One region of the Streptomyces sp. NPDC006368 genome, then DNA from elsewhere that is predicted to be linked to it. Evidence: riboswitches for the same ligand, from Rfam matches in the RefSeq annotation. Region 1 holds a riboswitch; each other region holds the start of a gene.

Evidence for each region. Region 1 has a riboswitch for cyclic di-AMP ahead of ABZZ38_RS24345 (M23 family metallopeptidase). Riboswitches for the same ligand answer to the same signal wherever they lie in the genome.
Region 2: another riboswitch for cyclic di-AMP. It lies ahead of ABZZ38_RS12400 (transglycosylase family protein); the one in region 1 lies ahead of ABZZ38_RS24345 (M23 family metallopeptidase).
Region 3: another riboswitch for cyclic di-AMP. It lies ahead of ABZZ38_RS09350 (LysM peptidoglycan-binding domain-containing protein); the one in region 1 lies ahead of ABZZ38_RS24345 (M23 family metallopeptidase).

What each region holds. Positions count from the first base shown of each region.
Region 1 covers NZ_JBEXQK010000040.1:15,128-23,030, reverse strand. Annotated here, with positions in the region: gene ABZZ38_RS24370 (DUF393 domain-containing protein) at 156-557, shown strand; gene ABZZ38_RS24365 (PLP-dependent aminotransferase family protein) at 558-2,012, opposite strand; gene ABZZ38_RS24360 (carboxymuconolactone decarboxylase family protein) at 2,054-2,617, shown strand; tRNA gene ABZZ38_RS24355 (tRNA-Met) at 2,670-2,743, shown strand; gene ABZZ38_RS24350 (PP2C family protein-serine/threonine phosphatase) at 2,906-4,063, shown strand; cyclic di-AMP (ydaO/yuaA leader) riboswitch at 4,291-4,422, shown strand; gene ABZZ38_RS24345 (M23 family metallopeptidase) at 4,494-5,555, shown strand; gene ABZZ38_RS24340 (PrsW family intramembrane metalloprotease) at 5,643-6,956, opposite strand; gene trmB (tRNA (guanosine(46)-N7)-methyltransferase TrmB) at 7,202-7,903, opposite strand, start outside.
Region 2 covers NZ_JBEXQK010000012.1:51,944-59,846, reverse strand. Annotated here, with positions in the region: gene ABZZ38_RS12415 (DUF501 domain-containing protein) at 1-345, opposite strand, end outside; gene ABZZ38_RS12410 (septum formation initiator family protein) at 359-829, opposite strand; gene eno (phosphopyruvate hydratase) at 932-2,212, opposite strand; gene ABZZ38_RS12400 (transglycosylase family protein) at 2,521-3,225, opposite strand; cyclic di-AMP (ydaO/yuaA leader) riboswitch at 3,229-3,398, opposite strand; gene ABZZ38_RS12395 (transglycosylase family protein) at 3,658-4,581, opposite strand; gene ABZZ38_RS12390 (cytochrome P450) at 4,761-6,017, opposite strand; gene ABZZ38_RS12385 (hypothetical protein) at 6,251-6,385, shown strand; gene ABZZ38_RS12380 (nucleoside triphosphate pyrophosphohydrolase) at 6,530-7,624, opposite strand; gene ABZZ38_RS12375 (SurA N-terminal domain-containing protein) at 7,634-7,903, opposite strand, start outside.
Region 3 covers NZ_JBEXQK010000008.1:81,024-88,926, reverse strand. Annotated here, with positions in the region: gene ABZZ38_RS09355 (Tm-1-like ATP-binding domain-containing protein) at 1-1,006, opposite strand, end outside; cyclic di-AMP (ydaO/yuaA leader) riboswitch at 1,455-1,612, shown strand; gene ABZZ38_RS09350 (LysM peptidoglycan-binding domain-containing protein) at 1,617-2,309, shown strand; gene ABZZ38_RS09345 (protein phosphatase) at 2,363-2,794, shown strand; gene ABZZ38_RS09340 (PQQ-dependent sugar dehydrogenase) at 3,260-6,100, shown strand; gene ABZZ38_RS09335 (ThuA domain-containing protein) at 6,122-7,882, shown strand.

The DNA.
Region 1 (7,903 bases):
CGCCCCTCCGGTTCCGGCCGGGTGGGGCGCTTCGTCGTTGCCGGCCGCTCGTCGTTGACGGCCGCCTGGGGCAGGTGAGTTCGGCAGCCCGGGCCGGTGGCGGAGGGGTGGCCGGTGCCAGGCTCTTCGGGTGGCCGAGCCCGCATCATGGGGATATGAGGACTCGACCTGTGCTCGTCTTCGACGGGGACTGCGGCTTCTGCACGACATCGGTGACGTTCATCGAGCGGCGTCTGCGGCCTTGTTGCGAGATCGTCCCGTGGCAGTTCGCGGACCTGGCGGCGCTCGGGGTGACACCGGAGCGCGCCGGGCACGAGGTGCTGTGGGTGACCCCGGCCGGCACGGTGTACGGCGGTGCCCAGGCCGTGGCGAAGGTCCTCCTGAGCGCGGGCGGCGGGTGGGCGCCCCTCGGCGCGCTGCTCACGCTGCCTCCCCTGCGGTGGGCCGCCCACGGCCTCTACCGGGTCGTGGCGAGGAACCGTCACCGCATGCCGGGCGGCACGGCGGCATGCGCCGTACCCGCCCGGCGCGAACAGCACGCCACCCGCGCCATGTGATCACCGCGGCGGCAGCGCCCGGCACAGGGCGTCCACCGCAGCGCCGTACGCGTGGTCCGGCGCGGCGGCGTAGCCCACGACGAGGCCGTCCGGCGCGGGCATGGTGGCGTCGGGATGGCGGAAGACGGCGAGACCGTCGAGGGCGACGCCCTGCCAGGTGGCGGCCTTCACCGTGGAGCGTTCGGTCCCCGGTGGCAGGCGCAGCACGGCGTGCAGCCCGGCCGCGATGCCGGTGACCTCGATGTGCGGGGCGCGGGCGGCGAGGGTGGTGACGAGCCGGTCCCGGCGGTCGCGGTAGCGCCGCCGCATCCGCCGGACGTGGCGGTCGTACGACCCCGACTCGATGAAGTCCGCCAGGGTGAGCTGGTCCAGGACGCCTGCCCACGCCTCCCGTTCGCCCTTCGCGGCGAGTACCGGATCGACGAGACGCTCGGGAAGCACCATCCAGCCGAGGCGTACCGCCGGGGAGAGGCTCTTGCTGACCGAGCCGAGGTGGAGGACGTGGTCCGGGTCGAGGCCCTGGACGGCACCGAGCGGTTCGCGGTCGTAGCGGAACTCGCCGTCGTAGTCGTCCTCCAGGACGAGCGCGCCGTGTGCGCGCGCCCAGTTGACGACCGCCGCACGCCGCTCCGGACGCAGCGGGCCGCCGGTCGGGAACTGGTGGGCGGGGGTGAGGAGCGCGGCTTGTACGCGGCGGCCGAGGCCGGCGAGCTCCTCGGTGCGGGCGCCGTGGTCGTCGAGTGCGAGGGGGAGCGTACGGACCCCGGCGGCGTCCAGGAGGGAGCGGTGGAAGCCGAGCCCGTACGACTCCACGGCCAGCGGCCCGCCCAGGACGCCCCCGCCGAACAGCAGGCGCAGCGCGTGGGCGAAGCCTGAGCAGATCACGATGCGTTCGGGGTCGGTGTGGACGCCACGCGCGCGTGCCAGGTAGTCGGCGAGGGCGGTGCGCAGCTCGATACGGCCCTGGGGGTCGCCGGGGCCGAAGACGGAGTGGGGTGCGGCGGCCAGGGCGCGACGGGCGGAGGCGAGCCAGGCGGTGCGGGGGAAGGAGGAGGCGTCCGGGACGCCCTGCCGCAGGTCGTGTGCGGGGCGGGCCGGTCCCTGTCCCGGCCCCTGCCCTTGCCCCGGTGTGCGGACGGGTACGCGGACGGGCACGCGCGCCGGCCGCGGGGGCGCGGCGCGCTCGGCGACCCGGGTGCCGGATCCCTGGCGGGCGGTGAGCCAGCCTTCGGCGACCAGCTCGGCGTAGGCGTCGGCGACCGTGTTGCGGGCCAGGCCGAGGTCGGCGGCGAGGGAGCGGTAAGGCGGCAGGCGTGTCCCCGGGGCGAGCCGGCCGCTGCGTACGGCGTCGCGCAGCGCGGCGATGAGCGCGGCCCGGCGACTGCCCGTCCGCGACAGCTCCAGGTGGAGGTCGGAGCCGGTGCGCTCCGCGGAATTGACCCATGAATCCGGCATGGAAGTGCACCCTACAGACGGTCTTTCGGGCCCGTAGGTTCATGGGTATGACGACGCAGACGCACACGGTTCCCACGACGCCCACCGCTTCCACCGCTTCCACGGGTTCCACGGTTTCTGCGGCTTCGGCCGGTGGGGTGGCTCCCACGGGTTCCCGGGTCGATTTCGCCAAGGCCGCGCCGAAGGCGTTCAGGGCGCTGATCGGCTTCGACGCCGCCGCCCGCGAGGGCCTCGACCCCGCCCTCGTCGAGCTGGTCCAGATCCGTTCCTCACAGCTCAACGGCTGCGCGTACTGCCTGCACATGCACACGAGCGACGCGCGCAAGGCGGGCGAGAGCGAGGAGCGGCTGCACATGGTCGCGGTCTGGAAGGACGCCGCGCACTTCTTCACCGAGCGGGAGCAGGCGGCGCTCGCCCTGGCCGAGGCCGTCACGCTGGTCGCGCACGCGGGGGTGCCGGACGACGTCTACGCCCGTGCGGCGGCGCACTTCGACGAGGAGGAGCTGGCCCGGCTCCTCGCCCTCATCTTCACCATCAACACCTGGAACCGCATCGCCATCAGCACCGCCAAGGCGCCGGGCACCGACGAGCGCGCGGGCCGCTGAGACGCACCTGGTGATGATCTTGCTTCCGATGGCGTAAGGTGGTGTTTACCGACGCGGGGTGGAGCAGCTCGGTAGCTCGCTGGGCTCATAACCCAGAGGTCGCAGGTTCAAATCCTGTCCCCGCTACTGAACGACGAAGACCCGGTGCCTTGTGCACCGGGTCTTCGTCGTATGTACGGCGCATCGGGGTGTGTCGCCGTCGCCGTGCGGCGCGGCTCCGGACAGCCAGCCCGGGGCGCGTTACCGTCCGCAGCCGTGGTGGGTGGAGCGGGCGGCAGGAGAACAGCGGTGGGGCGTGGCGGCGCGGGCGGTGGTGACGGCGGGCGCGGTGGCGTCGGCGGCGTGCGGCGCCGGGCGACGCATCGGTTCCTGCGCGCCCTGCCCGCCCTGTTGATCGCCGGCGGCATCGCGTACGACCTGGCGACCCCGCCCCGGTTCACCGCCGTGCCGCTCTTCGCCGCCGCCCCTCTCGTCGCGGCGCCGTTCTTCACCGCCCGCGCCACCCTGCTGGCCGGACTCTTCGCCGTACTGGCCGTGGTGGGGCTGCGTCTGCACAGCGGCACGCTGGGCGAGGCCGCTTCGCTCACCGAGCTCATCACCCTGGTCACGGTCGCGGCGCTCGCGCTGCTCATCCACCGGGTCGTGTGGCGCAGCGGGGAGCGGCTCGCGTCGGCGCGGAGCATCGCCGAGGCCGCGCAGCGCGCCGTGCTGCCGACGCCCGCCGAGCGGATCGGCGGACTGCGGGTCGCGGCCCGGTACGAGGCGGCGCAGGCGGACGCGTTCATCGGCGGTGACCTCTACGCCGTGCAGGACACGCCCCACGGGGTGCGGCTGGTGGTCGGCGACGTGCGCGGGAAGGGGATGGGCGCCGTCGAGACGGTGACGGTGGCGCTGGGGGCGTTCCGGGAGGCGGCCGAGCAGGAGAGCTCGCTGGAGGGCGTCACGCAGCGGCTGGAGCGGGCGCTCGCGCGGGAGGGGACGCGGCGCGACGGGCTCGACGCCTTCGAGGGGTTCACCACGGCCGTACTGGCCGAAGTGCCGCGTGGGGAGGCGGTGGTACGGGTGGTCAACCGGGGTCACCCCGAGCCGCTGCTGCTGTACGCCGACGGGACCCTGGAGCGGCTGGAGCCGGCCGAGCCCACGCTGCCGCTCGGGATGGTGGACCTGGGGGCGTGGCCGGACCGGGCGGATGAGGTGCCGTACCCGCCAGGGGCGACGCTCCTCCTCTACACGGACGGACTCTCCGAGGCGCGGGACGCGGGCGGCGTCTTCTACGACCCGGCCGCCCGGCTGGCGGGGCGCGGCTTCTCGGGACCGCAGGAGCTGCTGGACGTGCTCGTCGAGGACGTACGGCGGCATACCGGGGGCGGGGCGACGACCGACGACATGGCGCTGCTGGCGCTGAACCGGCCCGAGGGGGACGGGCCCGGCGGACACGAGGAGTGATCACCCTGCACCACTCCGCATAACAATTGACGAACTGTCAGGAAGTGGGGTGGGGCGTGCGTGTCCTGAGAGGCAGTCATGTTGCGCTGATCTGCCCGTATGTGGCCCGGTAAGTCCCGCGCTCAGTAGTTAATGATCAGTAGGAACGGCTTGGAATCACGGCCCCGCGTCTATTAACGTTCGATAACGCAGCGCGGTCGTCCCAGCCGTCTCAAGAGTGACGGCACCGTGCGCGCGCGCCGAATTCCGCAAGGGAACCGGGGAACCACCACCTTGGGGTGCATCGGGCCCACCGCCCGTAGGAGACCTTCCTGCTCCGAACCCGTCAGCTAACCCGGTAGGCGAGAAGGAAGGAAAGGAGTGCGCCTCAGTGGCGTCCAACAGGCCTGCCTCCGAAGCGCCGTCGGCCCCGGAGGCCCCAGGGGTCCGCGTGCCCCTCTCGGCCCCCTACGCCGCCGCTTCATACGGTTCCGGTGCCCCCGCTGACAGACAGTGGGAGGAATGGAACCCCACCGAGGAAACCGTCCGCCCCGTCCGGGGCCGCCACCGGATCGCCAAGCAGCGCGGCGGGCTCGCGCGTAGCTCCACCGTCCTCGGCGTCGGTGTCATCGCGGCCGTCGGCGCGGGCGGCATGGCCACCGCGCAGGACAAGCCGCAGGTCTCCATATCCCTGCCCGATCTGCCCGGAGCGATCGCGGACAGCCTGCCGGACGCCGAGTCCCTGCCGGGCGTCGGCTCCCTGATCTCCGACGACGACGTGGCCGGCGACACCGCCGTGAACACCGCGCCGCTCACCGCCGCGACCCTCACCACCGCCGAGCGCCCCACCGAACAGCAGGACGGCGCGGCCACCGCGGGCGAGGCACTGCGCGCCCGTATCCTCCAGCAGGCCGAACAGCAGCAGGCGTCCGCCGACGCGGCGGCCAAGGCCGCCGCCGAGAAGCAAGCCGCCGAGCAGGCCGCCGCCGCGGCCAAGGCCCAGCAGACCGCCGCCGAGAAGCAGGCCGCCGAGGCCAAGGCGAAGGCCGAGGCCAAGGCCGAGGCGGAAGCCGCCGCCAAGGCGGAGACCGAGCGCCTGGCCAAGCTGGCCGCGAGCTGGTCCCTGCCGACGTCCTCGTACACCATCACCTCCACCTACGGGCAGTCCGGCTCCATGTGGTCCTCCGGCTACCACACCGGCCTCGACCTGGCCGCCCCGACGGGCACGCCCGCCAAGGCCGTCCACAGCGGCACCGTGAAGTCGGCCGGCTGGTCGGGCGCGTACGGCTACCGCATCGTGCTGGAGCTGGAGGACGGCACCGAGGTCTGGTACTGCCACCTGTCCTCGATGACCGTCAGCGCCGGGCAGCAGGTCGGCACCGGCGAGACCATCGGGCGGGTGGGCGCCACCGGCAACGTGACCGGGCCGCATCTGCACCTGGAGGTGCACACGGCCGGCGGCGACGGGATCGACCCGATGGCGTGGCTGCGCGGCAAGGGCCTGAACGTCTGACGCCTGAGGGCCCGAGGCCTGAGGGCCCGACGCCTCGCCTTCCGGCGCGGTCCGGAGGACGCAGGAGTGGGGCCGGAGTGGGGCCGCCTAGCTGCGGTACGGGTTGTAGCCGCCGTAGTCGAGGTACGGGGGAGGCGCCCACACCCGGCCCGTCGCGCGCGCCGCGTACGTGAGTGCCGGTCCCGCCATCTCCTTGCGCTGCCACAGGTGGTGCAGCAGCTCCTGCTCCCGCGCCACGAAGTCCGGGCCCACCGCACCGCGGCGGGCCCGGTGGCGCAGAAACGCCAGCGACGTCGCGAACGCCTCGTACTCGCCCACCGCGCGCGCCGCCGCCGGGCCGAAGGAGCGCGCCGCGTACGCGCGGGCCAGACCGCGCGCCCGCATCGAGGAGAGGGCGAGCGGCTCGGTGGGGGAGAGCCAGCCCGCCGCCGCGTACGCGGGCAGCTCACCGGATATGGTCCGCAGCTCACGCTGCCGGGTCCAGATCACCAGCCACGTCAGCAACCCGAACGCGGGCACCATGAACGCGCCGTACACCGCGTAGAACCCCCACGGCCCGAAGGCCGCCGACCCGTTCCACAGGGCGTGCACGCCCATCGCCAGCGCGAGCCCCAGCAGCGGCAGCGCGACGCGGCGTACCCGCTTGCGGCGGGCGGTGAGGGCGGCGATGCCGAAGCCGATGCCGGTGAGCACGGTGAACAGCGGGTGCGCGAACGGGGACATCACGATCCGTACGAAGAAGGTCGCGGCCGTGACGGACGCGATACCCGACGTCCCGAACTCCTGGTCCTCCCCGAAGGCGTTGCCCAGGTAGAGGATGTTCTCCGTGAAGGCGAAGCCGGTCGCCGTGAAACCCGCGATGACGACGCCGTCGACGATTCCCGTGAAGTCACGTCTGCGGAAGAGGAAGAGGAGCAGCACGGCCGCCGCCTTGGCGCTCTCCTCCACGACGGGCGCTATGACGGTCGCGCCGAGCGTGTCGGCGGCCGCGGGGTCGGCGGTGGCGGTGGCTATCCAGCGGGTCGCGAAGCTGTTCGCGATGATCGCGACGAGCGCCGCCGCGCAGGCGCCCCAGGAGAAGGCGAACAGCAGATTCCGCCAGGGGCCCGGCTCGACCCGGTCGAGCCAGCGGAACGCCGCCATGAGCAGCGGCACCGGCAGCATGGCGAGGCCGAGGCCCACCAGGAAGCCCTGGGTGCCGGTCTGCTCCCGCACGAGGGCGAGGATCACCAGCCCGCAGAGGGCGAGGAGAGTGAACACCGCGCCGACCCGCACGACCCTGCTGCGCCACAGGCGGCGGGGCTTGTAGCGCCAACGGGCACGCTCCGGCACGGCGTCGAAGGACGGCTGGTCCTCGTACGCCGGGACGGCAGGGTGGTGGGGCGGGAACGAGTGGGTCACACAACGACCCTAACGAGGACCACTGACAGACCGCGACGAGTTGGTGACGAGGACGGATCGGTCGGATCGGTGGACTCGGTCGGGTCGGGTCGGTGGGCTCGGTCGGGTCGGTGCGGTTGGTCGGATCGGTGGGGTCGGCGCGATCGGAGCAGACGGACGATCGGAGCAGACGGACGGTTGGAGCGGGCGGACGCGAGGACCGGCAGACCGCTTTGATCGCGGGCCCCGCGGGCCCCGCGGACCGGTCAGGACCGCTGCGCGCGCCGGAACAGCAGGTCGTGCACCACGTGGCCCTTGTCCAGCCCTTGCCCCTCGAACCGGGTCAGCGGCCGGAAGGCGGGCCGGGGCGCGTAGCCGCCGTCGGCCTGGGTGTTCTCGAAGTCGGGGTGCGCGGTCAGCACCTCCAGCATCTGCTCCGCGTACGGCTCCCAGTCCGTCGCACAGTGCAGGACGGCCCCGGGCTTCATGCGGGACGCGGCCAGGGAGAGGAACTCCGGCTGGATCAGCCGCCGCTTGTGGTGCCGCTTCTTGGGCCAGGGGTCGGGGAAGTACACGCGCACGCCGTCGAGGGCGTCGGGCGTCAGCATCTCCCGCAGCAGGATGATCGCGTCGCCGTTGGCCACGCGTACGTTGGTCAGGCCTGCCTTGTCGGCGAGGCCGAGCAGATTGCCCTGGCCGGGCGTGTGCACGTCGACCGCGAGGATGCCGGTCGACGGGGCGTCGGCGGCCATCTGCGCGGTGGCCTCGCCCATTCCGAACCCGATCTCCAGAACGACCGGCAACCCGCCGAACATCTCGTCCAGGTCGAGGACCCGCTGCCCGTCGATGTCGAGGCCCCACGCGCCCCACAGCCGCCGCAGGGCGTCGGCCTGCCCGGGCGTGACGCGGCTGCGCCGGGGCTGGAAGCTGCGGATCCGCCGCTCGAAGTGCGACCCGGCGGGGTCGGG
Region 2 (7,903 bases), on a different contig from region 1:
CTCGATGGCGTCCCGGCGCGCGATGTAGTCCTCGTGCGCGGCCCGGTAGGCGGCGGCCAGCTCCGGGTCGGACGCGAGCCGCTCGGTCATCTCCTTCATGACGCCGTTCGCCTCCAGCGTCCCGATCGCGGAGGCCGCGCGCGGGCAGGTGAGGTAGTACGTCGTCGGGAACGGAGTGCCGTCGGGGAGCCGTGGCGCGGTCTCCACCACGTCCGGGTTGCCGCACGGGCAGCGGTGCGCGATGGCGCGCAGGCCGCGCGGCGGGCGGCCGAGCTGTTCCTTGAACGCCGCGACGTCCGCCTCGGTGGGCTCGGTGCGTTCGGTCTGCGGAGGGGGCGTTTCCATGCCTGCCTTGGTTCTACTTGCGGTCGGTGCGGTCGGCGGTGTCCACGCCGTCCCAGAGGTTGGAGTACCAGGGGCGGTCGGCCGCGCCCTGGTCGGTGCGGCGCTCTCGCACCGCGTCGGGGTCGATGACCGTGTAACCGGTCTCCCCCGGGCGTACGTAGTGCAGGTGTTCGCGGGCGAGGCGACGGATGTACGCGTCGTCCTGGAGCCGTGCCTTCTCGTCGCGCAGCTCCTCGACCCGCTCGCCCGCCTCGGTCGCCAGCCGCTCCTGCTCGGCGATCTCGCTCTGCTGGGAGACCCACTGGCGCATCGGGTACGCCAGGGCGACCACCATGGAACAGACGATCAGGGCGAGGAAGGCCGCGCGGCCGGTGAGCCGGGAACGCCGGTCGTGACGGCGGCTCTGGGAGCGGTAGACGCGGGCGGCGGTCTGCTCGCCGAGCAGCCGCAGCCTGGTCGCGGTGGAGAACCGGTCCCGGGCCATCGCTTCCGCCTCCCTCTCCTACGCACGTACGTCCCCGGACACGGTACGGGACCGTGGCCGGGGACGTACGGAGGCCGGTACGGAGGACCGGCGCGGAGATGATCAGCCCTTGAAGCGCGGGAACGCGGAGCGGCCCGCGTACACCGCGGCGTCGTCGAGGATCTCCTCGATGCGCAGCAGCTGGTTGTACTTGGCGACGCGCTCGGAGCGGGCCGGGGCGCCGGTCTTGATCTGGCCGCAGTTGGTGGCGACGGCCAGGTCGGCGATGGTGACGTCCTCGGTCTCGCCGGAGCGGTGCGACATCATGCACTTGAAGCCGTTGCGCTGGGCCAGCTCGACGGCGTCCAGGGTCTCGGTCAGCGAACCGATCTGGTTGACCTTGACGAGCAGCGCGTTGGCGGCGCCCTCCTCGATGCCGCGGGCCAGGCGCTCCGGGTTGGTGACGAACAGGTCGTCGCCGACCAGCTGCACCCGGGCGCCCAGCTTCTCGGTGATGGTCTTCCAGCCGTCCCAGTCGTCCTCGAACAGCGGGTCCTCGATGGAGACCAGCGGGTACGCGTCGACGAGCTCCGCGTAGTACTCGGTCATCTCGGCGGCCGAGCGGGACTTGCCCTCGAACTCGTACGAGCCGTCCTTGTAGAACTCGGACGCGGCGACGTCGAGCGCGAGCGCGATGTCCTTGCCCGGGGCGTAGCCGGCCTTCTTGATGGCCTCGAGGATGAGGTCGAGGGCCGCGCGGTTGGACTCCAGGTTCGGGGCGAAGCCGCCCTCGTCGCCCAGACCCGTGGAGAGGCCCTTCTCCTTCAGGACCTTCTTCAGGGTGTGGTAGACCTCGGCGCCCCAGCGCAGGGCCTCGGAGAAGGACTCCGCGCCGATCGGGGCGATCATGAACTCCTGGATGTCCACGTTGGAGTCGGCGTGCGAGCCGCCGTTCAGGATGTTCATCATCGGAACGGGCAGCAGGTGCGCGTTCGGGCCGCCCAGGTAGCGGAAGAGCGGCAGGTCGGACGCCTCGGAGGCGGCGTGCGCGACGGCGAGGGAGACGCCGAGGATGGCGTTGGCGCCGAGCGACGACTTGTCCGGGGTGGCGTCCAGGTCGAACATCGCCTGGTCGATCAGCCGCTGCTCGGTGGCGTCGTAGCCGACGAGCTCCGGGCCGATCTGCTCGATGACGGCGAGGACGGCCTTCTCGACACCCTTGCCGAGGTAGCGGTCCTGGTCACCGTCGCGGAGCTCGAGGGCCTCGAACGCACCGGTGGAGGCACCGGACGGTACGGCAGCACGGCCGGTGCTGCCGTCGTCGAGGCCGACCTCGACCTCGACCGTGGGGTTGCCTCGGGAGTCCAGGATTTCCCGGGCTACGACGACGTCGATGGACGGCACGAGCATCTCCTTCTGGGATGTGACGCAAAATGTGACGCATGCGGGTGCAGGGTCTCTTCGGCCTTGCGGCAAGAGCCTAACCGGCCGCGGGGCCGGGGCCGGCCGACGCCCGCCCCGTGGGACGAAAAAGGACCCGGAGGCCCTCTTTCCGGGGCGAACCCGCACAATGTTTACCGGCTGGTAACCGGCTGGGCCGCTCCCGGTCACCACCGCGGACGGGGAGACCCCGGCCGGGCGCGCGGGGGAAGGGCGCGGCCGGGCCGGGGTCGTCCCGTAGGCCGGATGTCGGCCTGCCGGATATCAGCGGATCAGCGGAGGTGCAGCTGCTGGCCCGGGTAGATGAGGTCGGCGTCGTCGACGATGTCCTTGTTCAGCTGGAAGAGCTTCTCCCAGCCGCCCGCGACCTTCTTCTCGGCGGCGATGGTGCTGAGCGTGTCGCCGGCCACGACCTTGTACTCGCCGTCGCCCTTCTCGACCTTCTTGCCGGTCGGGGTGGTGACGGTCTTCGACTCGGCCTTCGGCGCGGCCTTCTTCGGCTCGGCCTTGGGCGCGGTGCGCTGCTCGCTGCGCGTGGCGGGCTGCTCGGCGGCGCGCTCCTGCTGCTGCGGGGCGCTCTGCTCGGCGGAGCCGCCGTCGTACGCGGCGCCGGACAGGCCGACGCCGCAGGACGGCCAGGCGCCCTTGCCCTGGCCCGCCAGGACCTTCTCGGCTATCTGGATCTGCTGCGACTTGGAGGCCTGGTCGGCGGTGGCGGCGTAGGCGGTGCCGCCGTACGCGGCCCAGGTGGAGGCCGAGAACTGCAGGCCGCCGTAGTAGCCGTTGCCGGTGTTGATGGACCAGTTGCCGCCGGACTCGCACTGGGCGACCTTGTCCCACTCGGCGGTGGTGGCGGCCGAGGCGGACGTGGCGCCCAGCAGCGGGGCGGCGACGGCGGCACCGGTGATACCGGCGAACGCGGCGAAACGGACGGCCTTGGAGGGGCGACGGTGCTTGGCTTTGCCGGAGAACAGCATGGGACATCTCCTCACCGACGCCTGCGAGGTGAGCTGTCGGGTTCGGGCGTGAGCTGCCCGGCCGCGCGATCGTCTCGCGCGGCTTCACCCCAAGCCGGTCCGGCCGTCTTCCGACGGCCGGGGACCGGCGCAAACCTTGGGTCCCCCGCTCCTGCCTTCGGCGCATGACGCGACGACTGTTCCCGACGGCCGGCGGCAGGATTCGGCGTTCCGGTCGGCGGGGCCCGCGATGGCGAGCAGTCACGACCGTAGACACAGAGCCCGCCCGAGATCAAAGACGGACATCCCGCTCAATGCACCCCTATCGACCCTCCCTTGACGGACATTTGCCCTGGTGAGGGGCGGAAAGGTGCCAGTCTCGGGCCAGGTGTCGCCAGTTGGCACAAAGAGACGCTTGTCTCACTTGTACAGAACAGGACAGAGGGGTGCCAACTACCCTCGCGCGGCGTCCAGATCGAGGCGCTGACCGGGGAGGATGAGGTCGGGATCGTCGCCCACGGCCTCCCGGTTGGCGTCGTACAGGGCCGTCCAGCCGCCCGGCAGCTCGTGCGCGTCGGCGATGACGGACAGGTTGTCCCCGGGTCGGACGGTGTACGCGCCGTCCGCCTCCGCCGCGTCGGCCACGGCGGCCGGATCGCGTGTCGTTCCGTCACCCCGTGAGGCGTGGCGCACCATTTCGCGCTCGGTGACCGAATTGTCGGCGCTGGTGGCGTTTTCACCGTTGGGCGCCGCGGGGCCGGCCGCCGGGTCCGCCGTCGGGTCCACGGACGCGCCCGCCGTCGGGCCGGCCGCCGGATCGGTCGTGGCGTCGCCGGTGGGCCGCTCGTCCTTGGCGGGCTCGCCCCGGTGCTTGCCGGCGCCGCTCGGGGTGTCGCCGGAGGGGGCGGGCGTCGCGGGGGCGGCCCCGGCGGGGTCGGTGGGCAGCAGGGATTCCACCGGGTCCGCCGGCCGCACCGCCGGGTCGGAGGGCTCGACGGGCAGGGCCGGGTCGGGCGCCGCCGGAGTGGACGGGGTGTCCGGCGCGGCGTCCGCTTCGGGCGCGTCGGCGGCGCCGCCCAGGCCGGCGATGGGGGCGCAGGTCTCCCACGCCTTGACGCCGGTGGCGGCGTGGACCTTCTCGGCCACGGCTATCTGCTGGGCGCGGCTGGCGAGGTCGGGGCGCAGCGCGTACTGCGTGCCGCCGTACGCGTCCCACGTCTCCTGCGAGATCTGGAGCCCGCCGTAGAAGCCGTTGCCCATGTCGGCGCTCCACGCCCCGCCGGACTCGCACTCGGCCACCCGGTCCCATGTACCGGCGTCCACCGCCGACGCGGAGCCCGCGCCGAGCAGCGGAAGGGCGAGTGCGGATCCGGTCACCCCCGCCGCCACGATGATGGCGGGAGCTTGACGAGGTCGTCGGTGCCGGCCGTTCCCGGAGCGCATGCGGTGTGCCTTTCGCGTGACTGCTGAGGTGACGGTGAACGTAGCGGCATTCGAACGTCAGTCACAAGTCGATGCACCTGGGATTACGCGAAGATCACAGAACTGACGAGCCGTCAGTTCCCAAAGGGGGTGAACTCGACCGGGAGCGTGCGCAGTCCACGCATAATGAGCCCGCCGCGCCACCGCAAATCGGCAGGATCCACCGCAAGACGCAGGTCCGGAAGCCGGGTCAGCAGGGTCGCGAGCGCGGTCTGCCCCTCCAGCCGGGCGAGCGGGGCGCCGAGGCAGTAGTGGATGCCGTGTCCGTACCCCAGGTGCTGGTTGTCGCGCCGCGCCAGGTCCAGCGTGTCCGGTTCGGCGAACCGCGCCGGGTCCCGGTCGGCGGCGGCGAGCACGACGAGCACCGGGTCACCGGCCGCGACGCGCTCACCGCCGAGGGTGAGCGGCTCGGTCGCGAACCGCCACGTCGCCAGCTCCACCGGCCCGTCGTACCGCAGCAGCTCCTCGACCCCGCTCTCCAGCAGCCCGCGCTCGCCCGCCGCCAGGGACTCCTGGAGCCGGGCGCGCTGCTCGGGGTGGCGCAGCAGCGCGTACACGCCGTTGCCGATCAGGTTGACCGTCGTCTCGAACCCGGCGAAGAGGAGGATGAACGCCATCGCGGCGGCCTCGTTCTCGGTGAGGTGCTCGCCGTGATCGGAGGCCTTGATCAGCCCCGAGATCAGGTCCTCGCCGGGGTCCTCCCGCTTGCGGTGGATCAGCTCGGCGAGATAGCCGCGCATCTTCTTCACCGACCGGGCGACCCCGCCGCGCGGGCCGCCACCGTGCCGGATCATCATCCCCGCCCAGTCGCGGAAGTCGTCCTGGTCCTCCGGCGGGACGCCGAGCATGTCGCAAATGGCGTAAATGGGGAGCGGGAAGGCGAACTCGTGGATGAGGTCGGCGCTCCCCTTTGTAGCGAAGTTGTCGATGAGCCGGTCCGTCAGCTCCTGCACACGCGGTGCGAACTCCGCGACACGGCGGGGCGTGAACGCCTTCGAGACGAGCCGGCGCAGCCGGGTGTGGTCCGGCGGGTCGATGTTGAGCAGATGCGTCATCAGCTCGGCCTTGCGCTCGCCCGGAATGCCGGTCTTGCCCTTGGCGTGCGCGGGCTCGTCGTGATGCGCCGGGTTCTTGCTCAGCCGCTGGTCGGCGAGCGCCTGCCGGGCGTCGGCGTACCGGGTGACCAGCCAGGCCTCGACCCCGCTGGGCAGCTTGGTGCGGTGCACCGGGGAGTGCTCCCGCAGCCAGGCGTACGCCGGGTAGGGGTCGGACGCGAACTCCCAGGTGAAGAGTTCGGGAGCGGCGGGGTCCTGGGCGGGCTGGTCGTTCACTCCTCGACGTTAACGCCGCGCCCGCCGCGCGGGGCACGCCACCCCTGCGACGGGTGGCACGGGGCTCCCCGCGCGGGCGGGACCCGGAGGCGCGGCGCCCCCGGACGGGCGCTCTGCCCCTCGGAGCCGGTGCCACCGCGCTCGCGCTCCCGGCGCCGCGCCCCTCGGCGTCGACGTGCCCCTCGGCCCTAGATGCCGGGGTCGTGCCGCTCCGGGCGGTGCCCGTGCGCCTTATGACCGGCACCGTGCCCCTCGGCGTCGACGCCGTGGTTGTCGACGTCGACGCCGAGGCCCTCAGCATCGAGGCCGTGTCGACGCCGTACGCCCCGGCGTCGTCCGAAGCGCGCCGCGCCCCTCAGGGGCGGTGACCCCGGCCCTAGATGCCGGGGTCGTGCCGCTCCGGGCGGTGCCCGTGCGCCTCATCACCGGCACCGTGCCCCTCAGCATCGAGGCCGTCGTTCCCGACGTCGACGCCGTACGCCCCGGCGTCGTCCGGAGCGGCGCCGCGCCCCTCAGGAGCGGTGACCCCGGCCCTCGGCGTCGACGTGCCCCTCGGTACCGGCACCGTGCTCCTCGGCGTCCGCGCCGTGGACCTCGTCGGCGGCGTGCGGGGCGGTGCCGCTCTCCGCCGCGCGGATCGCGTCCCGGTAGGCGCGGCCCGCCGCGCGCAGCGCGGCCTCCGGGTCCACGCCGGCCGCCTCGGCGCGTACCGCCAGGGCCAGCAGCTCGTACCCGACGCCCTCGCCCGACGGCACCTCGACGTCCAGCCCGGCGGTGCGCGCGCGGCTCGCCAGCTTGGCGGCCAGCGCGAGGCCGGGCTGGCCCACCGGGACGCCGTCCGTCACGGACGCGCGCTGCTTCTCGATGGCCTTCGTCCGCAGCCAGTGCTCCTTGACCTCCTCCGGCGTCTCGGCGCGCTCCTCGCCGAAGACGTGGGGGTGGCGGTGGATGAGCTTCTCGACGATCGTGCCCGCCACGTCGTCGACGGAGAACGGCTCCTCCTCGTGCTCCTGCGCGATCCGGGCGTGGAAGACGACCTGGAGGAGAACGTCCCCGAGCTCCTCCCGGAGCTCGTCGCGGTCGCCGTCCTCGATGGCCTCGACGAGTTCGTACGCCTCCTCGATGCCGTACTTGGCGAGCCCCTCGTGGGTCTGCCGCGACGACCAGGGGCACTCGCGGCGGATGCGGTCCATGACCTCGACGAGGTCCAGCAGCCGGGCGCCCGGCAAGTCGTACGAGCCGGGCAGCAGCTCCAGGTCGGGCATCGCCACCCGGCCGGAGCCCGCCATCCGGGCCAGCCCGTCCGTCAGCGCCCGGTCGCCCTCGCCGGACGCCACGACGACGACCGTACGGCCCCCGGCGCAGGCGTCGACCAGCTCGCGCGCGGTGGGCGCGGTGACCTCGACGGTGACGCCCGCCTCGCGCAGGTACGGCAGCTGGGGGTGGCCCTCGTCGCCGCACAGCACCCGGTCGGCGGCGTGCAGGACCTGCCACGCGGGCCAGGACAGCAGCCCGGGCGCGACGCGATGGCTGGCGGTGAGCAGGACGACGCGGCCGGGGGTGTCGGTGTCGGGGGTGTCGGGGGTGTCGGGGGTGTCGGCGTTCACCCCTCGAACCTACATCTCGCGCTGCGGGGCGCTCCGGCGGATCCAGGGGGCGCTGTACTCGCCGAGCTGGATCCTGTCGTGGTCCCAGGTGCCGTAGCGGGGGTTCACATCGATGTCGAGCGCCTTGGACGCGGCGGCGAAGAGCGCGGTGAGCTTCTGCTGCCCCTCGGGGGTGTTGGTGGCCCCGGCCTTCTCGGCGATCTTGTTCATGAGGACGTTGCGGCGGACGACGGCGTCGATCTCGTCGGGCGCGATGCCCTGCTGCTCCAGCAGCATCGC
Region 3 (7,903 bases), on a different contig from region 1:
GTTTCGCGGCCACCCGGCGACCGAGTTCGGCGCACTCCCCCTCCGTCGTACGGACGACGGTGATGGACGGGTTGTGCACGTGGACGTGACGGTCGCGCATCCGTGCGGGGACGGTGTCGAGCGGGCCGAACTTCACCATGTCCAGGGCGCCCGGGCTCACCACCTGGGGGATGCCATGGCGTCCCGCGGAGAGCAGCCGGTCGGGGCCGGCCGTGAGGATCCCCCCGCACAGGTCATCGGCGAGCTCACTGAGGGTGAGGTCCAGGACGCCCGCGAACAGCCGCTGCCCGGCAAGTGCCTCGAGGGTGCGCCCGCCGGTGCCGCTCGTGTGGAACACGAGGACCTCGTAACCGAGCCCCGTCATCCGTTCGCGGGCCGCGTCGACACCCGGGGTCGTCACACCCGCCATGCTGGCCGCGACCAGGGGCCGGCCGGCCGCCCCGAGATCGGCGGGCCGCACCGCGCGGGACGCGGTGGCGAAGCCCCGGGCCATCCCCGCGACGGCGTCCGCGGCGTTCGCCAGGATGGGTGCCAAGACGCTGTTGACGCCGGCGATGTCGACGACGCTGTACATCATGGTGATGTCGGTGGACCCGACGTACGGCGAGACGTCGCCCGAGGCCATCGACGAGACCATCACCTTCGGCACCCCGAGCGGCAGGGCGCGCATCGCGCGGGTGGCGATGGACGTACCGCCGCTGCCGCCGATGGCCAGGACGCCGTCCAGCCGCCCCTCCTCGCGCAGCCGCAGGACCGTCTCGGTCGCGCCCCTGGCCATCGCGGTCACGGCGGCGCCGCGGTCCCCCTCGGCCCGCAGCCGCTCCAGGTCGACGCCGGCGGCCCGGGCCACCTCGGCGCGGGGTATGTCGGCGGGTACACGCGGCTCGCCGGCCACGCCCGCGTCCACGACGAGCACGTCGACTCCGCGACGCAGCAGCCGCTCCCGCAGCCATCCGTACTCCAGCCCCTTGGTGTCCAGCGTGCCCACCAGTACGACGATCGCCATGCTCGTACTGTCCGGATGAAGGACCGGGGGTGACAAGACCGCGGCGGGGCTCGGTCTTCCCGCCGTTCCCGACCTTCCCGAGTTCCTCGGGGGCGGCCCTCACCGGCGGATGGCGAACGGGGGCGTTATGACCGTTTCGACGGTATCCCTATCATTTGGGCCATTCAGCCGGTTCGTCGAAGTTATTCGGTTCTCCGATGGTGTTCACGCTTTCGTGCATCGCGTGATTTCTCTCACCCCCGGGGAATGCGATGCCACCCGCGACCCGCCTGATTCTCGGCCGCAGAAGGGAAAGTTGGGGATTTCGGCCGCAGCGGATCATGGATTTTCCCCGAGGTGATTACTCCGCGCATCCGGCGGTGCGGAATTCCGGTCTTGTTCCGTCCGGCCCGTCTCGCTTACGGTCACCGTCAATCCGGGTGGACCGCCGAATCCTGCCGCCTCCCGGAATCCGCACCCACCCATTCACGTACGGCAGGAGCGGGGGACCCAGGTAAGCCGCCGATCCGCGACCACGGAACGGCTCGGGGTGAAGTCGCGCGCACCGCGACCGGGCATCTCCAGCCCGAACCCGACAGCTCACCTCGCAGGCGACGGAGAGGAATTCGCCATGCCCGCAAAGGGTAAGCACCGTCGATCCAAGAACAGTCCGCTCACGCGCCGTTTCGTCGCCGCCGGAGCGGGTGGCGCCGCGCTGGCCCTCCCGATCCTCGGGGCGACGACGGCCCAGGCCGCCCCGAACGCGGAAAAGGCGTCGCCCAGCACGTATTCCGTGGTGGCGGGCGACACCCTGAGTAAGATCGCCCGGGATCACCAGCTGAGCGGCGGCTGGAAGAAGCTCTACGAGGACAATCGGAAGGTCGTCGGCGACAACCCTTCGCTGATTCGCCCCGGCATGAAGCTGACGATCGTCAAGAAGGCCTCGCCGGAGCGAGCGGACCGATCCACGACGCGTACCGCTCTCGCGAAGCCCGCGGCGTACACCAACGACCTCGACGGATGGATCAAGGAATCGCTGGCCGTCATGGCCAAGCACGGAATCCCGGGTACGTACGACGGTATTCACCGCAACATCATGCGCGAGTCCTCCGGCAATCCGCTGGCCATCAACAACTGGGACTCCAACGCCGCGGCCGGAACGCCCTCCAAGGGCCTCCTCCAGGTCATCGACCCCACGTTCCGCGCCTACCACGTGCCCGGTACGTCGACGGACCCCTACGACCCGGTCGCCAACATCACCGCCGCGTGCAACTACGCGGCCGACCGGTACGGCTCCATCGACAACGTCTTCGGCGCCTACTGACAGCCTGTCATCCGTGGGGGCCGGGTCCCGGCTCCCACGGATACGCCGGCGTGATGACCGAGACCTGGAATGCCGGCACGAGCGGCGTCCTGCGGCTTCCGTCCGGGCGGCTGGTCTGCGGTCGCGCGCTGCGCCGTCCGGTTCCGGAGGGCCCCGCGCCGGACTTCGCGGTGTACCTGCTCGGCAAGCGGCCTCCCGAGGTCCCCTGGGAGGCACGCTGGCTGCGCTGGCCGGACTTCCGGCTTCCCGCCGACCGCGAGGAGGCGCGTGCCGTCCTCGGCGAGGCCTGGGCCCGTGCCGGTGACGAACGCGTCGAGGTGGCGTGTGGTGGTGGCCGGGGCCGGACCGGCACGGCCCTGGCCTGCCTGGCCGTCCTCGACGGCGTACCGGCCGATCGCGCGGTGGAGTTCGTGCGCCGGAACCACGACCGCCACGCCGTCGAGACCCCGTGGCAGCGGCGTTATGTGCGCCGCTTCGCCGGCTGACGTGAGGGCGGGGTTCGTGCGGCGCGGCGGGGAAGCGGCCCACGCGTCCAGCGCGAGAAACCTCACCGCCTCGGCCGCGTACCGCTGAACAGCCGCCCCGGACACGTACGGGCGGGACCCGTCGTGGCGCCCCATGGCGTACGCGGCGGGCGTCCCCGGCGAGGGTGTCGTGCGGGACGGGGCGACCGGACACCATGCCCGTCCCGCCCCGCCGGGCGGGGACGGTGGGAACCGGGGGCACACGGGCGTCCCGCCGCGGGCACGGCCTTTGTCCTGGCCGGGGAAGAAGTAGGGAAAGCCGTCGCGAAAGGGGTTACGCGCGGGGACCGGTCCCGCTAACTTCCTTGAAATGAACCGGTCATACGCGTGACCGGTCATCCCGGCGCGACGGCGCGCGCCTGTGCTCCCCCCAGCCGGCCCATGTTCCGGGCCGCTCGGGTACCCCCACCTGTCCGGGAGACCTCTGTGCGCACAAGACCGCATCGACCACGGCACGTACCGGCGTTACTCCTCACGGCGTTGCTCGCCGCCGGGTTCCTGGCCCCCGCCGGGCCCTCAGCCGCCTCCCCCGTCACGGAAGAAGCCGCCGTGGCCGAGGAGTTCCAGCAGGTGACCCTGGCCAAAGGGGTCGCGGAGACCGGAGAGCCGATGACCATGGCCCTCCTCCCCGACCGCTCGGTGCTGCACACCTCACGGGACGGCACCCTGCGACTCACCGACGCCGCCGGCACCACCAAGGTGGCGGGCAAGCTGGACGTCTACAGCCATGACGAGGAAGGCCTGCAAGGTGTGGGCGTGGACCCCGGGTTCACCTCCAACCGGCACGTCTATCTGTACTACGCGCCCAAGCTGTCCACCCCGGGCGGCGACGCCCCCGGTGACGGCACGGCCGCGGACTTCGCGCCCTTCGACGGGGTGAACCGGCTGTCGCGCTTCGTGCTGAAGGCCGACGGCACGCTGGACACCGCGAGCGAGAAGAAGGTCCTCGACGTACCGGCGTCACGCGGGATCTGCTGCCACGTGGGCGGCGACATCGACTTCGACGCGCAGGGCAATCTGTACCTGTCCACCGGGGACGACTCCAACCCCTTCGCGTCCGACGGCTACACGCCCATCGACGAGCGGGCCTCCCGCAACCCCGCCTATGACGCCCAGCGCTCCGCGGGCAACACCAACGACCTGCGCGGCAAGGTGCTGCGCATCAAGGTCAACGCGGACGGCTCCTACGCGATCCCCTCCGGGAACCTGTTCGCGCCCGGCACCGCGAGGACCCGCCCGGAGATCTACGCGATGGGCTTTCGCAACCCGTTCCGGATGAGCGTCGACAAGCCGACGGGGACCGTGTACGTCGGTGACTACGGGCCCGACGCGGGTATCGCCTCCGCCTCCCGGGGCCCGGCCGGACAGGTCGAGTTCAACCGGATCACCAAGGCGGGCAACTACGGCTGGCCGTACTGCACGGGCAGGAACGACGCGTACGTCGACTTCGACTTCGCCACCCGTACCTCCGGCGCGACGTTCGACTGCGCCGCCCCGAAGAACACCTCGCCGCGCAACACCGGCCTCACCGACCTGCCGCCCGCCCAACCGGCGTGGATCCCCTACGACGGTGGTTCGGTACCGGAGTTCGGCAGCGGGTCGGAGTCGCCCATGGGCGGTCCGGTCTACCGGTACGACGCCGCCTCCACGTCCTCCGTCAAGTTTCCGCAGAGCTACGACGGGAACTTCTTCGCCGGCGAGTTCGGCCGCAAGTGGATCAAGCGCATCGCCCAGGGCGCGGACGGGACCGTCCAGTCCATCAACGCCTTCCCCTGGAGCGGCACCCAGGTGATGGACATGGCCTTCGGCCCCGACGGCGCCCTCTACGTCCTGGACTACGGCACCGGTTACTTCAACGGCGACGCCAACTCCGCGCTCTACCGCATCGAGCACGTCACCAACGGCCGCGCCCCGATCGCCCAGGCCAAGGCCGACCGCACGTCCGGGCGGGCCCCGCTGACCGTGGCGTTCTCGTCCTCCGGGAGCTCCGACCCGGACGGCGACGCGCTGAGCCACGCGTGGCGGTTCGGCGACGGCTCCACGTCGACCGCCGCCAACCCCACGCACACGTACACCGCCAACGGCCAGTACACGGCCACGCTCACCGTCTCCGACACCACCGGCAAGAGCGCCACCGCCTCCGTCCTGGTGACCGTCGGCAACACGGCACCGACGGTGAGACTGGAGCTTCCGGTGGACGGGCGGATCATCGACCCGGGCGCGGCCGTGCCGTTCAGGGTGATCGTGACCGACCCGGAGGACGGCGCCGTCGACTGCGCCCGGGTGAAGGTCACCTTCATCGTCGGGCACGACAGCCACGGGCACCCGCAGACGTCCGCGACCGGCTGCTCGGGCACCGTACAGACCATCGCGGACGGCGAGCACGACCCCAACGCGAACATCTTCGGCGTCTGGGACGCCGAGTACACCGACAAGGGGGCGAACGGCCAGCCGGCGCTGACCACCCACGACCAGAACATCAGCCAGCCCAGCCACCGCCAGGCCGAGCACCACGGCGGCTCCTCGGGCGTGCAGGTCGTCAGCCACACCCCCGCCCACGGCGGCCGGACGGTCGGCCACATCGACAACGGCGACTGGATCTCGTTCACGCCGTACGCGCTGGACGACGCGACCCGGTTCACCGCCCGGGTCTCCTCGGGCGGGCTCGGCGGCACCATCGAGGTACGGGCGGGATCGTCCTCGGGCACGCTGCTGGGGACGGCGACGGTGCCGTCGACGGGCGGCTGGGAGACGTTCCGGGACGTCAGCGCCCCGCTGTCGAACCGGCCCGCCGGTACGACCACGCTGTACCTGGTGTTCAAGGGCGGCGCCGGCTCGCTCTTCGACGTGGACGACTTCGCCTTCGGCACCCCTTCCGCCGGTCCCCGGACGGGTGAGGTGAAGGGCGTGAACGGCAAGTGCCTGGACGTGGCGGGCGGCGCGAGCACCGACGGCACCCAGGTCCACCTGTGGACCTGCAACGGCACCACCGGCCAGAAGTGGACCGCCGGAACCGATGGCACCCTCCAGGCACTCGGCAAGTGCCTGGACGTCCAAGCCGGCTCCACCGCCGACGGCGCCAGGATCCAGCTGTGGACCTGCAACGCCACCGGCGCCCAGAAATGGACACCCCAGGCCGACGGCACCGTACGCAACCCACAGTCCGCCAAATGCCTCGACGCCGAAGGCTCCACCTGGAACGACGCCACCCGCGTCCACCTGTGGACCTGCCACACCGGCCCCAACCAGAAATGGACCCTGCCGTAACAGGAGAGGAGGCTGACCGATATGCGTAAGACCCTCAGAAAAGCCGGCCGCCGGCTCACGGGCGCGCTGCTGTGCGCGGCCGTCGCGCTCGCGGTGGCACAGGGCGCCGGGACCGCACCCGCCGACCGGGGCGCGCTCGTGGCGAGCGCCGCGGCGGACCCCGCGTACAGGATCCTCGTGTTCTCGAAGACGGCGGGCTTCCGCCACTCGTCCATCGACGACGGGGTGGCCGCGCTGCGCGAGCTGGGCGCGGGGCACAACTTCACCGTGGACGCGACGGAGGACGCCGCCGCCTTCACCACCGGAAACCTGGCGCGGTACAGGGCCGTCGTCTTCCTCTCCACCACCGGGGACGTGCTGGGCGGCGCTCAGCAGACGGCCTTCGAGCAGTACGTCCAGGACGGAGGCGGATACGTCGGCATCCACGCCGCCGCCGACACGGAGTACGACTGGCCGTTCTACGCGGGCCTCGCCGGGGCGCTGTTCCAGTCCCACCCGCACAACCAGACGGCGACGCTCAAGGTGGAGGACCGGGCCCACGACGCCACGGCGCACCTCGGCCGGAGCTGGCAGCGCTTCGACGAGTGGTACAACTACCGCACGAACCCGCGCGCGACGGCCCATGTGCTGGCCTCGCTGGACGAATCCGGCTACACGGGCGGCACCATGGCGGGTGACCATCCCATCGCCTGGTGCAAGGACTACCAGGGTGGACGCGCCTTCTACACCGGTGGTGGCCACACCGACGAGTCGTACACCGAACCGGCGTTCCGGCGGCACCTGCTCGGCGGCATCCGGTGGGCGGCGGGGATGACCGAGGCCGACTGCCGCCCGGAGACGGGCTACACGTCGCTGTTCGACGGATCGGGTACGGCCGGCTGGAAGCAGGCCGGTCCCGGTTCGTTCACGCTGGCCGACTCCACGCTCACCTCGCAGGGCGGGCTGGGGATGCTGTGGTACTCCGCCAGGGAGTACACCGGGGACTACTCGCTCAAGGTGGACTGGCGGATGGACGGGGACGACAACTCCGGGATCCTCGTCGGCTTTCCCGCCTCGGACGACCCGTGGTCGGCGGTGAACAACGGTTACGAGATCCAGATCGACGCCACGGACAGCGCCGACCGGACCACCGGGTCGGTGTACGGGTTCAAGTCCGCCGACATCGCCGCGCGGGACGCCGCGCTCAACCCGCCCGGCGAGTGGAACACGTACGAGATCCGCGTCACGGGCGAGCGTCTGGAGGTCTTCCTCAACGGGCGCAAGGTCAACGACTTCACCAACACCGATCCGGTCCGCAGCCTGCGGCAGGGCCACATCGGGATCCAGAACCACGGCGACGGCGACCAAGTGTCCTTCCGCAACGTGCGGATCAGGACGTCCGGCGCTACGCAGCCGGGTCCCCGGACGGGTGAGGTGAAGGGCGTGAACGGCAAGTGCCTGGACGTGGCGGGCGGCGCGAGCACCGACGGCACCCAGGTCCACCTGTGGACCTGCAACGGCACCACCGGCCAGAAGTGGACCGCCGGAACCGATGGCACCCTCCAGGCACTCGGCAAGTGCCTGGACGTCCAAGCCGGCTCCACCGCCGACGGCGCCAGGATCCAGCTGTGGACCTGCAACGCCACCGGCGCCCAGAAATGGACACCCCAGGCCGACGGCACCGTACGCAACCCACAGTCCGCCAAATGCCTCGACGCCGAAGGCTCCACCTGGAACGACGCCACCCGCGTCCACCTGTGGACCTGCCACACCGGCCCCAACCAGAAATGGACCCTCCCCTGAGGGATGACGTCCCCACCCGGT